Linked DNA regions of Blastochloris tepida. Each later gene encodes a partner of the first gene's protein in a complex. Links are inferred from orthologs where the notes say so. Each region holds a gene or a part of one and is shown in the gene's direction. Other genes may lie near its edges.

Evidence for each region.
Region 2: the proteins of accD (region 1) and accC are in contact, whole or in part, in a solved structure (PDB 8UXZ), measured with the Escherichia coli proteins. The link is inferred for Blastochloris tepida from one-to-one orthologs.
Region 3: the proteins of accD (region 1) and BLTE_RS00025 are in contact, whole or in part, in a solved structure (PDB 8UXZ), measured with the Escherichia coli proteins. The link is inferred for Blastochloris tepida from one-to-one orthologs.
Region 4: the proteins of accD (region 1) and accB are in contact, whole or in part, in a solved structure (PDB 8UXZ), measured with the Escherichia coli proteins. The link is inferred for Blastochloris tepida from one-to-one orthologs.

Annotation. Positions count from the first base shown.
Region 1 is NZ_AP018907.1:3,267,633-3,270,928, forward strand. The notes cover bases 247-3,196. They hold accD (acetyl-CoA carboxylase, carboxyltransferase subunit beta), read left to right. Parts: upstream 247-1,216; coding sequence 1,217-2,176; downstream 2,177-3,196. Other genes in these bases: trpB (tryptophan synthase subunit beta), read left to right, coding at 247-372; trpA (tryptophan synthase subunit alpha), read left to right, coding at 372-1,205; BLTE_RS14835 (AAA family ATPase), read left to right, coding at 2,269-3,196. Outside these bases: more of trpB, read left to right, coding at 1-246; more of BLTE_RS14835, read left to right, coding at 3,197-3,296.
Region 2 is NZ_AP018907.1:1,675,588-1,678,759, forward strand. The notes cover bases 1-2,826. They hold accC (acetyl-CoA carboxylase biotin carboxylase subunit), read left to right. Parts: upstream 1-651; coding sequence 652-2,001; downstream 2,002-2,826. Other genes in these bases: accB (acetyl-CoA carboxylase biotin carboxyl carrier protein), read left to right, coding at 126-608; aat (leucyl/phenylalanyl-tRNA--protein transferase), read left to right, coding at 2,105-2,800. Also shown: BLTE_RS07740 (hypothetical protein), read left to right, coding at 2,962-3,172. UniProt on the Escherichia coli protein: This protein is a component of the acetyl coenzyme A carboxylase complex; first, biotin carboxylase catalyzes the carboxylation of the carrier protein and then the transcarboxylase transfers the carboxyl group to form malonyl-CoA.
Region 3 is NZ_AP018907.1:1,748-5,086, forward strand. The notes cover bases 68-3,060. They hold BLTE_RS00025 (acetyl-CoA carboxylase carboxyltransferase subunit alpha), read left to right. Parts: upstream 68-1,083; coding sequence 1,084-2,037; downstream 2,038-3,060. Other genes in these bases: BLTE_RS00020 (tyrosine recombinase), read left to right, coding at 68-935; BLTE_RS00030 (L,D-transpeptidase family protein), read left to right, coding at 2,457-3,060. Also shown: more of BLTE_RS00020, read left to right, coding at 42-67; more of BLTE_RS00030, read left to right, coding at 3,061-3,339. UniProt on the Escherichia coli protein: Component of the acetyl coenzyme A carboxylase (ACC) complex. First, biotin carboxylase catalyzes the carboxylation of biotin on its carrier protein (BCCP) and then the CO(2) group is transferred by the carboxyltransferase to acetyl-CoA to form malonyl-CoA.
Region 4 is NZ_AP018907.1:1,674,384-1,677,453, forward strand. What follows is about bases 347-3,070. They hold accB (acetyl-CoA carboxylase biotin carboxyl carrier protein), read left to right. Parts: upstream 347-1,329; coding sequence 1,330-1,812; downstream 1,813-3,070. Other genes in these bases: BLTE_RS07720 (DsbA family protein), read left to right, coding at 347-817; accC (acetyl-CoA carboxylase biotin carboxylase subunit), read left to right, coding at 1,856-3,070. Outside these bases: more of BLTE_RS07720, read left to right, coding at 35-346. UniProt on the Escherichia coli protein: This protein is a component of the acetyl coenzyme A carboxylase complex; first, biotin carboxylase catalyzes the carboxylation of the carrier protein and then the transcarboxylase transfers the carboxyl group to form malonyl-CoA.

The DNA of each region.
Region 1 (3,296 bases):
TCGGGCGGCAAGCCCGGCGTGCTGCACGGCAACCGCACCTACCTGCTGATGACCGAGGACGGCCAGATCAAGGATGCCCACTCGATCTCGGCCGGGCTCGACTATCCCGGCATCGGGCCGGAGCACTCCTACCTGCACGAGACCGGCCGGGTGACGTATCTGTCCGCCACCGATTCGGAAGCGCTCGAGGCGTTCCAGTTGCTGTCCAGGCTCGAAGGCATCATCCCGGCGCTGGAGCCGGCACACGCGCTGGCCAAGGTTGCCGAACTGGCGCCGAACAAGCCGAAGGACCACCTGATGGTGGTCAACCTCTCCGGCCGCGGCGACAAGGACGTGCCGCAGGTCTCCGAGATGCTGGGGAGCAAGGTGTGATGACCGCCCGCCTCGACGCCAAATTCGCCGCGTTGGCCCAGGAAGGCCGTGCCGGCCTCGTGACCTTCCTCACCGCCGGCGATCCCGACCCGGCCACCACGCTGGCGCTCCTGAAGGGCCTGCCGGCGGCCGGCGCCGACGTGATCGAGCTCGGCATGCCGTTCTCCGACCCGATGGCCGACGGTCCGGCGATCCAGTGGGCCTCGATGCGGGCGCTGAAGGCCGGCCAGACGCTGGCGAAGACGCTCGACCTCGTGCGCGCCTTCCGCGCAAGCGATGCCACCACGCCGCTGGTGCTGATGGGCTACTACAATCCGATCTATGTCTATGGCGTCGAGCGCTTCCTGGATGAGGCGAAGGCGGCCGGCGTCGACGGGCTGATCGTGGTCGACCTGCCGCCGGAGGAGGACGACGAACTCTGCCTGCCGGCGCTGAAGGCGGGGCTCGCCTTCATCCGGCTCGCCACCCCCACCACCGACGATCACCGCCTGCCCAAGGTGCTCGCGAATACCGCCGGATTCGTCTATTACGTCTCGATCACCGGCGTCACCGGCACCGTGACGCCCGATTTCGACAAGGTCGGCTCGGCCGTCGCCCGCCTGAAGCGCCACACCGCGCTGCCGGTTGCGGTCGGCTTCGGCGTCAAGACCGCCGCCCACGCCGCCGCGGTGGCGAAGGGCGCCGATGCGGTGGTGGTCGGCTCGGCGCTGGTCGAGGCGCTGCGCACCTCGCTCGATGCCGAGGGCCGCGCCACCGAGAAGACCGTGCCGGCCGTGCTCGGCCTCGCCGAGGATCTCGCCGCTGGCGTGCGCGCCGCCGCCAAGGCGGCTTGAAAGGACCGGCCATGAACTGGATTTCGACGACGCTGCGACCCAAGATTCGCACGCTGTTCAAGACCGAGACGCCGGAAAATCTCTGGATCAAGTGCCCGGAAACCGGGCAGATGGTGTTCCACCGCGACCTCGAAGCCAACCAGTACGTGGTGCCCGGCTCGAACTACCACATGCGGATGGGCGCCACCCAGCGGCTGAAGTCGATCTTCGACAACGCCACCTGGTTCGACGTGCCGCTGCCGGAGGCGCCGGTCGATCCGCTGAAGTTCCGCGACGAGAAGCGCTACATCGACCGCCTCAAGGACGCCCGCGCCAAGACCGGCATGCAGGATGCCGTGAAGCTCGGCTTCGGCAAGCTGGAAGGCCTGCCGGTGGTGATCGGCGTGCAGGACTTCAGCTTCATGGGCGGCTCGCTCGGCATGGCGGCCGGCGAGGCGATCATCAAGGGGCTCGACACCGCGCTGGAGAAGGGCACGCCCTTCATCCTGTTCGCCGCGTCCGGTGGCGCCCGCATGCAGGAGGGCATCCTGTCGCTGATGCAGATGCCGCGCACCACCGTGGCGGTGCAGCGCCTGCGCGACGCCAAGAAGCCCTACATCGTGGTGCTGACCAACCCGACCACCGGCGGCGTCACCGCCTCCTACGCCATGCTGGGCGACGTCCAAATCGCCGAGCCCGGAGCGCTGATCGGCTTCGCCGGCCCGCGCGTCATCGAGCAGACCATCCGCGAGAAGCTGCCGGAGGGCTTCCAGCGCGCCGAATATCTGCGCGCCCACGGCATGATCGACATGGTGGTGCACCGCCACGACATGCGCGCCACTCTGGCCCGGCTGTGCCACCTGCTCACCAAGACGCCGCGGCCGGAACCGCCGGCGCCGCCGGCCCCCGCGCCGGTGCAGGACGCGGCACCGCCGGAGCCCGAGGCACCGCCCGCCGCCGAGCCGGCCCCGGCCGAAACCCCGGCGGGGTGAGACGGGGCGACCGGCAGTTGCAGCTTGACGGGAAGCATCCACCGAGAGCGGGCGATTGCGGCTCTCGGAAGGGGTGTGGCATGATTTGATCTATGTTGGCTCGCCTGCGATTTACCAACTTCAAGACTTGGGCCGAGGCGGATTTGCCGCTTGGCAACGTCACGGGGCTGTTCGGCACCAATTCCTCGGGCAAGACCAGCATTCTGCAGTTCCTGCTGATGCTGAAGCAGACCAAGCAGGCCACCGACCGCGCAATTTCGCTGGAGCTGAACGGCCCGCTCGTTCAGCTCGGAACCATCAAGGACGCCATTCACCAGCACGACGAAGACAAGGCGGTCGAATTCTCGATTGGATTCGAATTGAAATCCGAACTGGCGCTTCAGGATGTGCGCGGAAGTCGAAGCACCGACCTCGTCAAATCCAAGTCACTTGAAATCCGAAGCGAGGTCATCGTTCAACAGATGGCCCCGCTGGCCAAGCGTTTGACCTATTGCCTTGGGACTGCAGAATTCTCGCTGCTGCCGCGACCAGGAAGCGACGGTAAGTTTGAGCTTGCAGCCGCAGGTGTTCCCGATTTCGAGTTTGTCCGAACCCTTGGTCGCCCGTGGGCACTGCCCGGGCCCGTCAAGACCTATGCGTTCCCGGACCAGGCCCGAACCTACTTTCAAAACGCCAGTTTTCTGTCGGAACTTGAAGCGGCCTACGAGGCTGAGATGGACCGGATTTTCTATCTCGGTCCTTTAAGAAATTACCCCCAGCGTGATTATCTTTGGGCACGCTCACGTCCCAGCGATGTCGGCCTACGTGGGGAGAAGGCGATTGATGCCATTCTCGCCGCAACGGAAGCCAACGAGACCCGAAACCTCAAGCCGAAAGCTCATCTGAAATCATTCCAAGAGATGATTGCTTATTGGCTTCGCGAGATGGGCCTCATCCACGCCTTCAAGGTCGAGGAAATCGCTCCGGGATCGAACCGCTGGCAGGCTCGGGTGACGACAAGACCCGGAGGCACCCAGGTTCTGCTCACCGACGTCGGCTTCGGTGTATCGCAGGTGCTGCCGGTCATCACCCTGCTCTACTACGTGCCCGAGGGTTCGACTGTCATTCTGGAGCAGCCGGA
Region 2 (3,172 bases), 1.6 Mb from region 1 along the record:
TCGGTCCGGCCGAGACGTATCCTGCGCGAAATCCCCCCGCGCATACGTGTTCAGTGCTCATTCGCGGCGAGCCGACCGCTCCGCCAAGCTGAAGGCGACGGTCTGAACCGGCGCCGGGAGATAGAATGTTGAAGCCCAAACCCGCCATCGATCCTGCCTTGATCCGCGAACTCGCGGAGCTGCTCAACGACACCGACCTCACCGAGGTCGAAGTGCAGCAAGGCGAACTGCGTATCCGCGTTGCCCGCAACATCCAGCTCGCGCCGTTCCCGGCGGCGATGTCGACCAATGCCGTCACCGTCGCGGCGCCGGCGCCGATTCCAGCCGTCGCAGCGGCGGCGGCCGTCGAGGCCGTCGCCGATCTGACCGCCCACCCGGGCTTGGTGAAGTCGCCGATGGTTGGCACCGCCTATCGCGCGCCGGAGCCGGGCTCCAAGGCGTTCGTCGACATCGGCACGCAGGTGAAGGAAGGTCAGACCCTCCTGATCATCGAAGCAATGAAGACGATGAACGCGATTCCCGCGCCGCGCGCCGGCACGGTGACGCAGATCCTTGTCGGCGACGCCCAGCCGGTCGAATACGGCGAGCCGTTGATGATCATCGAGTGACGATCGCGCCCCCCGGGCATCGCCCGGAGGAAATGAGGCTCGCATGTTCACGAAAATCCTGATCGCCAATCGCGGCGAGATCGCGCTCCGCATTCTGCGCGCCTGCAAGGAGCTCGGCATCTCCACCGTCGCCGTCCATTCGACGGCCGATGCCGACGCCATGCACGTCAAGCTCGCCGATGAGAGCGTGTGCATCGGCCCGCCGCCGGCCAAGGACAGCTATCTCAACGTGCCCCAACTGCTGGCGGCGTGCGAGATCACCGGCGCCGAGGCGGTGCATCCGGGCTACGGCTTCCTGTCGGAGAATGCGCGCTTCGCCGAGATCCTCGCCGACCATCACATCGGCTTCATCGGCCCCAAGCCCGAGCACATCCGGCTGATGGGCGACAAGATCGAGGCCAAGCGCACCGCCAAGCGGCTCGGCATCCCGTGCGTGCCGGGCTCGGAGGGCGGCATCACCGACGATGTCGATGCCCGCCGGATCGCCGCCGACATCGGCTATCCGGTGCTGATCAAGGCGGCGGCCGGCGGCGGCGGCCGCGGCATGAAGGTGGCGCGCACCGAGGCCGATCTCGACGTCGCGCTGGCCACCGCCCGCTCCGAGGCCAAGGCGGCCTTCGGTGACTCGACGGTCTATATCGAGAAGTATCTGGAGAAGCCGCGCCACATCGAGATCCAGGTGCTGGGCGACGGCCGCGGCAACGCCGTCCATATCGGCGAGCGCGACTGCTCGCTGCAGCGCCGCCACCAGAAAGTATGGGAGGAAAGCCCCTCCCCGGCCCTCAATGTCGACGCCCGCAACCGCATCGGCGAGGTCGTCGCCGACGCCATGCGCAAGCTGAAATACCTGTCGGCCGGGACGGTGGAATTCCTGTACGAGAACGGCGAATTCTACTTCATCGAGATGAACACCCGTATCCAGGTCGAGCATCCGGTGACCGAGATGGTCACCGGCATCGATCTGCTCAACGAGCAGATCCGGCTCGCCGCCGGCCTGCCGCTGTCGATCACCCAGGACGACATCGTGATCAACGGCCACGCCATCGAGTGCCGGCTCAATGCCGAGAACCCGACCACCTTCCGCCCTTCTCCTGGCAAGATCACCTATTTCCACCCGCCGGGGGGCCTGGGCGTGCGCGTCGATTCGGCGGTCTATCAGGGCTACACCATCCCGCCCTATTACGACTCGCTGGTCGGCAAGCTGATCGTCCACGGCAAGACCCGCAACGAGTGCCTGATGCGGCTGCGCCGCGCCTTGGACGAGATCGTGGTCGACGGCGTGGAGACCACCGCGCCGCTGTTCCGCACGCTGGTGCGCCACCCCGACATCGCCAACGGCCAATACGACATCCATTGGCTGGAGCATTTCCTGGCCGGCTCGCCCGACATCTGAGCGTTTCGGCCGGCGGCGAACGCTTCGCCGTACCCTGCTGCGATGCTGCCGCGATGTGCTATGGTCGTCGCGGCTCTTCGCTGGGGGGCGGAGATATCTGGCCATGACGCGCGGCTTCACCGGACAGGTGGACATCACGCCCGAAGTTCTGCTGAAGGCCTATGCCTGCGGCATCTTTCCGATGGCCGAGAGTGCCGAGGATCCGGGCCTGTACTGGATCGAGCCGGAACGGCGCGGCATTATTCCGCTGGACGGCCTGCATGTGAGCCGGCGCCTCGCCCGCACCATCCGCTCCGACCGGTTCGAGGTGCGGGTCGACCACGATTTCGAGGGCGTGCTCGACGGTTGCTCGGAACCGGCGCCGGGGCGCATGCGCACCTGGATCAATGCGCGCATCCGCCGGCTCTATCGCGATCTGTTCGATCTCGGGCACTGCCACTCGGTCGAAGCCTACCGCGACGGGCTGCTGGTCGGCGGGCTCTATGGGGTTGCGATCGGCCGCGCCTTCTTCGGCGAGAGCATGTTCCACGTCGAGACCGACGCCTCCAAGGTGGCGCTGGTGCACCTCGTGGCGCTGCTCCTTGTCGGCGGCTTCACCCTGCTCGACACCCAGTTCTCCACCCGCCATCTGGAGAGCTTCGGCTGCATCGAGGTGTCACGGCACCAGTACCATCGGCTGCTCGAACAGGCGCTCGCCGGACGCGCCGATTTCCGTTCCGCCGCGCGCCGGCCGATGCCGGGTGCCGCCGCGCTCGCCATCGTGCAATCGGCCAATGAGCGCCGCTCCGATCCGGGCTGAGGCTGCCTGCCGGAGCCGCCGATTCTGCTGCCACTTCAAGCCATGACCGAACGGAAGACCAACTTTTTTCCGTTCTGAGCATATTTTGCGTATGCTCGCTATCGACGAGATGACTTCGCCGCCCAATTACTGTGGTTGCCAAAAATCCTGAGGAGGCAGCAATGCAGCGTCTGAACAAGGCCGTTCACGTCATCTTCCGCGTGGCCCTGCTGGCCCTGGTCGCAATGGTCAGCGTGCCGACCCCGTCGGAAGCGGCGACGGGCACGGTACGGGCGGTCATCACCCGCGGCGGCTTCATCATCGGCGTCGGCGGCGGCGAAGGCACGCTCACCTTCAAGGGGCGCCTCTATCCGCTGCGTTTCGGCGGCATCA
Region 3 (3,339 bases), 3.3 Mb from region 1 along the record:
CGCGCCCGGCCGGACGGGGGGCGGTGGCGCTGTTCCTCGACATGCAGGCGGCCGAGCGCGGCGCCGCCGGCAACACCATCGCCGCCTATCGGCGCGACCTCGACGACTATGCCGGGTTTCTCGCCGGCCGCCGCCGGCCGGTGGAGCAGGCCGAGACCAACGACATCCGCCGCTACCTCGCCGATCTCGACGACCGCGGCTTCAAGGCCACCACGGTGGCGCGGCGGCTGTCGGCCATCCGCCAGTTCCACCGCTTCCTCTATGCCGAGGGCATCGCCACGGGCGATCCGGCGGCGGTGCTGGAGGGGCCGCGGCGCGGGCGCGGCCTGCCCAAGGTGCTCTCCATCGATCAGGTCGACCGGCTATTGGTGACGGCGCATGCGGCCGCTGCCGACGCCAGCCACGGCGCAGCGATCCAGGTTCGGGCGGCGCGGCTCGCGGCGCTGATCGAGACGCTCTACGCCACCGGCCTGCGCATCTCGGAACTGGTGGCGCTGCCGGCCTCGGCGGCGCGGGCGGCCGAGGCGCTGGTGGTGCGCGGCAAGGGCGGCAAGGAGCGGCTGGTGCCGCTGACCGAGGCCGCCAAGCGGGCGATGGCGCATTATCGCGCCCTGCGCAAGCAGGCCGGCGCGGCGGGCGGCGCCGACAAATGGCTGTTCCCGTCGTTCGGCGAGAGCGGCCACCTCACACGCCAGCACGTGGCGCGCGAGCTGAAGGCGCTCGCCGCCGCCGCCGGGCTCGATCACCGGCTGGTCTCCCCGCACGTGCTGCGCCACGCCTTCGCCAGCCACCTGCTGCAGAATGGTGCCGATCTGCGCACGGTGCAGACGCTGCTCGGCCATGCCGACATCTCGACCACCCAGATCTACACCCACGTGCTCGACGAGCGGCTGGCGGCGATGGTGCGCGATCTTCACCCGTTGGGAGAGGAGTGACGCATGAGCAATTTCAGGATGTGACAGAATGGGCGGATCTTGACTTTCGTCGCATGGCGGAGTGTTGTCCGCCGCCCCGGGTCGGTCCGGGCGATCCTCGCCCCCTGAGATTCGCGATTTCCTTCTGGCGACCAGCCCGATTCCCTCGATGCGCAGCTATCTCGATTTCGAAAAATCCGTCGCCGAGTTTGAAGCCAAGGTCGAGGAGCTGCGGACGCTCGCCGCCTCCGGCCAGGCCGTCACCATCGGCGAGGAGATCGCCAAGCTGGAGGCCAAGGCCAATCAGGCGCTGAAGGACCTCTACGCCAATCTGACGCCCTGGCAGAAGGCGCTGGTGGCCCGCCACCCGCAGCGCCCGCACGTGCGCGACTATATCGGCGGGCTGATCGAGGAATTCACGCCGCTCGCCGGCGACCGCAAGTTCGGCGAGGACGAGGCGATTCTCGGCGGCTTCGGCCGGTTCCGCGGCGAGCCGGTGTGCGTCATCGGCCAGGAGAAGGGCTCCTCGACCGAGGAGCGGCTGAAGCACAATTTCGGCATGGCCCGTCCGGAAGGCTACCGCAAGGCGGTGCGGCTGATGGAGATGGCCGACCGGTTCGGCCTGCCGGTGATCACCCTGGTCGATACGGCGGGCGCCTATCCCGGCATCGGCGCCGAGGAGCGCGGGCAGGCCGAGGCCATCGCCCGCTCGACCGATGCCTGCCTCGCGCTTGGCGTGCCCAATGTCGCGGTGGTGATCGGCGAGGGTGGCTCGGGCGGGGCGATCGCCATCGCCACCGCCAACCGCGTGCTGATGCTGGAGCACGCCATCTATTCGGTGATCTCGCCGGAGGGCGCGGCCTCGATCCTGTGGCGCGATTCCTCGCGTGCCCAGGACGCCGCCACCAGCATGAAGATCACCGCCCAGGACCTCATCAAGTTCGGGGTGATCGACAGGATCGTGCCGGAGCCGCCGGGCGGCGCCCACCGCGACCCGCAGGCGATGCTGGACACGCTCGGCGAGGCGGTCGCCCAGGCGCTGGGCGAGCTGCGGGACCTGTCGCCCACCGAGGTTCGCGAGCAGCGCTACGCCAAGTTCCTGGCTATCGGCCGCACGCTCTGATCCGAAAATCCGGCCGGCGGGACGGCAGATCCACCCGCCGCGGAGCCGATTCCGCACAGGAATTTTCGGGATACGCGTTTCAGCTTATCGCACGCAAGTTGCCGGCAGCCCGGATTGCCGGGCTTTTCGTGATGTTTCAAGGGCTTGGCGTGTCCGGCCGGTTGTGTTCGCGCCACTCGCGTTCCCAGGGGACGGCATAACCCCTGTTAACTTTCTGGCAAGGCAATGGTTCCAACGGTCACGGGATCGCCCCATTCCTCGTCCAAGACCGTTGCGGGTGGTGGCGTCCTTCCGATATCTCCCGGCCTCATGCGATAATTGGACCGTAACCCTAACGTTTTATCCTGGCGGTTCAGATGATCGGCGCCACGTCGTCGAAGCTCTTCACGTCGTCGCAGCTCTTTGGGAAGGGTCTCGCGTTGAACCGTCAGCTCCAGCACCGTTTCGCCACCGCCGCGCTTGTCGCCGGCCTCGCGCTCTCCGTCGCCGGCTGCATCACAAACGAGGCTGCGACCAGGCTGCCGTCGCGCGCCAGCGCCCCGCTCAAGCCGGAGACATTGGCCCTGCTCGAAGAGAAGGGCATGTCGAAATCCAGCCCCATCGTCGTGCGCCTGTTCAAGCAGGAAAGCGAACTGGAGGTCTGGAAGCCGACCCGCGAGGGCCGCTACGAGCTGTTCAAGACCTACCCGATCTGCCGCTGGTCCGGTGAGCTCGGTCCCAAGATCAAGGAAGGGGACCGGCAGGCGCCCGAGGGCTTCTACACCATCGTGCCCGGGCTGATGAACCCGAACTCCAGCTATTACCTTGCCTTCAACACCGGCTTTCCCAACGCCTTCGACCGCGCCCACGGCCGCTCGGGCGGCGACGTGATGGTGCACGGCGACTGCTCGTCGCGCGGCTGCTTCGCCATGACCGACGAGCAGATCGCCGAGATCTATGCGCTGGGGCGCGAGAGCTTCGCCGGCGGCCAGCGCTCGTTCCAGGTCCAGGCCTATCCGTTCCGCATGACGGCGGAGAACCTCGCCAAGCACCGCAACAACCCGCACATGGCGTTCTGGCGGATGCTGAAGGAGGGCAACGACCAGTTCCTGGTGTCGCGTCAGGCGCTCAAGGTCGATGTCTGCGAGAAGAAGTACGTGTTCAACGCCAATCCGACAGCGGGTGGCCGGTTCGATCCTACCGGTCCGTGCCCGGCGTTCGAGGTGCCGAGCGAGATTGCCGCTGCGGCGGCGAAGAAGCGCGCCGCCGACGATGCCAAGGTCGCCGCTCTGCTGGCCGACGGCGTGACGCCGGCCCCGGTCA
Region 4 (3,070 bases), 1.6 Mb from region 1 along the record:
CCGTGTCGACCGGCCATCAAGGAGCCCCCGACCAATGACGCTCTTTTCCCTCACGGCGCGGACGGCCATGGCCGGCTTGGCGCTGCTCGCTGCCGCCGCTGTCGCCGCGCCGGCCTGGGCACAAACGGCCGCGCCGCTGACGCGCGAGGATGTCGAGAAGATCGTCCGCGAGACGATCGTGAAGAACCCGGAAATCCTCCAGGAGGCGCTGCAGGAGCTCGAGAAGCGCGCCAATGCCGACGAGGAGAAGCGCCGCAAGCAGGCGCTGTCCGCCAATCGCGATCAGCTGCTCAACTCGCCGAAGAGCGTCGTTATCGGCAACCCCAAGGGCGATGTCACGATTGTAGAGTTCTTCGACTACAATTGTGGGTTCTGCAAGCGCGCGCTCTCCGACCTCGTCGAACTGGTCAAGAGCGACGCCAATCTCAAGGTGGTGCTGAAGGACTTCCCGGTGCTCGGCGAGTCCTCGGTGCAGGCCGCCACGGTGGCGCTCGCCGCCAAGCTGCAGGCGACCCCGGCCAAGTATTTCGAGTTCCACCAGAAGCTGATGGGCGGCCGCGGCGAGGCGACGCGCGAGCGCGCGATGGCGGTGGCCAAGGAGGTCGGCTTCGACATGGCCCGCCTGACCAAGGACATGGAGTCGCCCGAGGTGATGGCGACGCTGCAGGAGAATTTCCGGCTGGCCCAGGATCTCGGCCTCACTGGAACGCCGAGCTATGTGGTCGGCGGCGAGGTGGTGGTCGGCGCCGTCGGGCTGGAGAAGCTGCGCGAGCAGCTGCGGGCGGCGCGCGCGGCCTGCCCGGAAAAGGACTGCTGAACGGAGACGCACTGATTCGAGCATGTCCGGGCGCCAGAAGCGGGGCCGCCGCATCGTCGCGGCCCCGTTCAGGCCAGCCGGACGCGCCCCCGCCCGCATCGGCGCAAAGCCTGTCAATGCCAAAAAAGTCTGAAAGTGCATGCCTGTCGGCCGGACATCCCGGCCCGACGCCGGGCGCCCGGAAATCCACGGGGCGGGCGGGTCGATACAGGCCGCTTTTCACCGGACACATCCATGCCTATAAGAGCGCCGGCGGGCGAACCGGTCGGCCGCGCCAGATGGGTCCGATGGTTGCAGTCTGCAATGGGTGCGATCATCGTCTTCTCGGAATCGGCTGTGGGCCGGATGGAAGCGCGCTCGCCGCGGCGCATCGGCATGACGGCGAGATCGGTCCGGCCGAGACGTATCCTGCGCGAAATCCCCCCGCGCATACGTGTTCAGTGCTCATTCGCGGCGAGCCGACCGCTCCGCCAAGCTGAAGGCGACGGTCTGAACCGGCGCCGGGAGATAGAATGTTGAAGCCCAAACCCGCCATCGATCCTGCCTTGATCCGCGAACTCGCGGAGCTGCTCAACGACACCGACCTCACCGAGGTCGAAGTGCAGCAAGGCGAACTGCGTATCCGCGTTGCCCGCAACATCCAGCTCGCGCCGTTCCCGGCGGCGATGTCGACCAATGCCGTCACCGTCGCGGCGCCGGCGCCGATTCCAGCCGTCGCAGCGGCGGCGGCCGTCGAGGCCGTCGCCGATCTGACCGCCCACCCGGGCTTGGTGAAGTCGCCGATGGTTGGCACCGCCTATCGCGCGCCGGAGCCGGGCTCCAAGGCGTTCGTCGACATCGGCACGCAGGTGAAGGAAGGTCAGACCCTCCTGATCATCGAAGCAATGAAGACGATGAACGCGATTCCCGCGCCGCGCGCCGGCACGGTGACGCAGATCCTTGTCGGCGACGCCCAGCCGGTCGAATACGGCGAGCCGTTGATGATCATCGAGTGACGATCGCGCCCCCCGGGCATCGCCCGGAGGAAATGAGGCTCGCATGTTCACGAAAATCCTGATCGCCAATCGCGGCGAGATCGCGCTCCGCATTCTGCGCGCCTGCAAGGAGCTCGGCATCTCCACCGTCGCCGTCCATTCGACGGCCGATGCCGACGCCATGCACGTCAAGCTCGCCGATGAGAGCGTGTGCATCGGCCCGCCGCCGGCCAAGGACAGCTATCTCAACGTGCCCCAACTGCTGGCGGCGTGCGAGATCACCGGCGCCGAGGCGGTGCATCCGGGCTACGGCTTCCTGTCGGAGAATGCGCGCTTCGCCGAGATCCTCGCCGACCATCACATCGGCTTCATCGGCCCCAAGCCCGAGCACATCCGGCTGATGGGCGACAAGATCGAGGCCAAGCGCACCGCCAAGCGGCTCGGCATCCCGTGCGTGCCGGGCTCGGAGGGCGGCATCACCGACGATGTCGATGCCCGCCGGATCGCCGCCGACATCGGCTATCCGGTGCTGATCAAGGCGGCGGCCGGCGGCGGCGGCCGCGGCATGAAGGTGGCGCGCACCGAGGCCGATCTCGACGTCGCGCTGGCCACCGCCCGCTCCGAGGCCAAGGCGGCCTTCGGTGACTCGACGGTCTATATCGAGAAGTATCTGGAGAAGCCGCGCCACATCGAGATCCAGGTGCTGGGCGACGGCCGCGGCAACGCCGTCCATATCGGCGAGCGCGACTGCTCGCTGCAGCGCCGCCACCAGAAAGTATGGGAGGAAAGCCCCTCCCCGGCCCTCAATGTCGACGCCCGCAACCGCATCGGCGAGGTCGTCGCCGACGCCATGCGCAAGCTGAAATACCTGTCGGCCGGGACGGTGGAATTCCTGTACGAGAACGGCGAATTCTACTTCATCGAGATGAACACCCGTATCCAGGTCGAGCATCCGGTGACCGAGATGGTCACCGGCATCGATCTGCTCAACGAGCAGATCCGGCTCGCCGCCGGCCTGCCGCTGTCGATCACCCAGGACGACATCGTGATCAACGGCCACGCCATCGAGTGCCGGCTCAATGCCGAGAACCCGACCACCTTCCGCCCTTCTCCTGGCAAGATCACCTATTTCCACCCGCCGGGGGGCCTGGGCGTGCGCGTCGATTCGGCGGTCTATCAGGGCTACACCATCCCGCCCTATTACGACTCGCTGGTCGGCAAGCTGATCGTCCACGGCAAGACCCGCAACGAGTGCCTGATGCGGCTGCGCCGCGCCTTG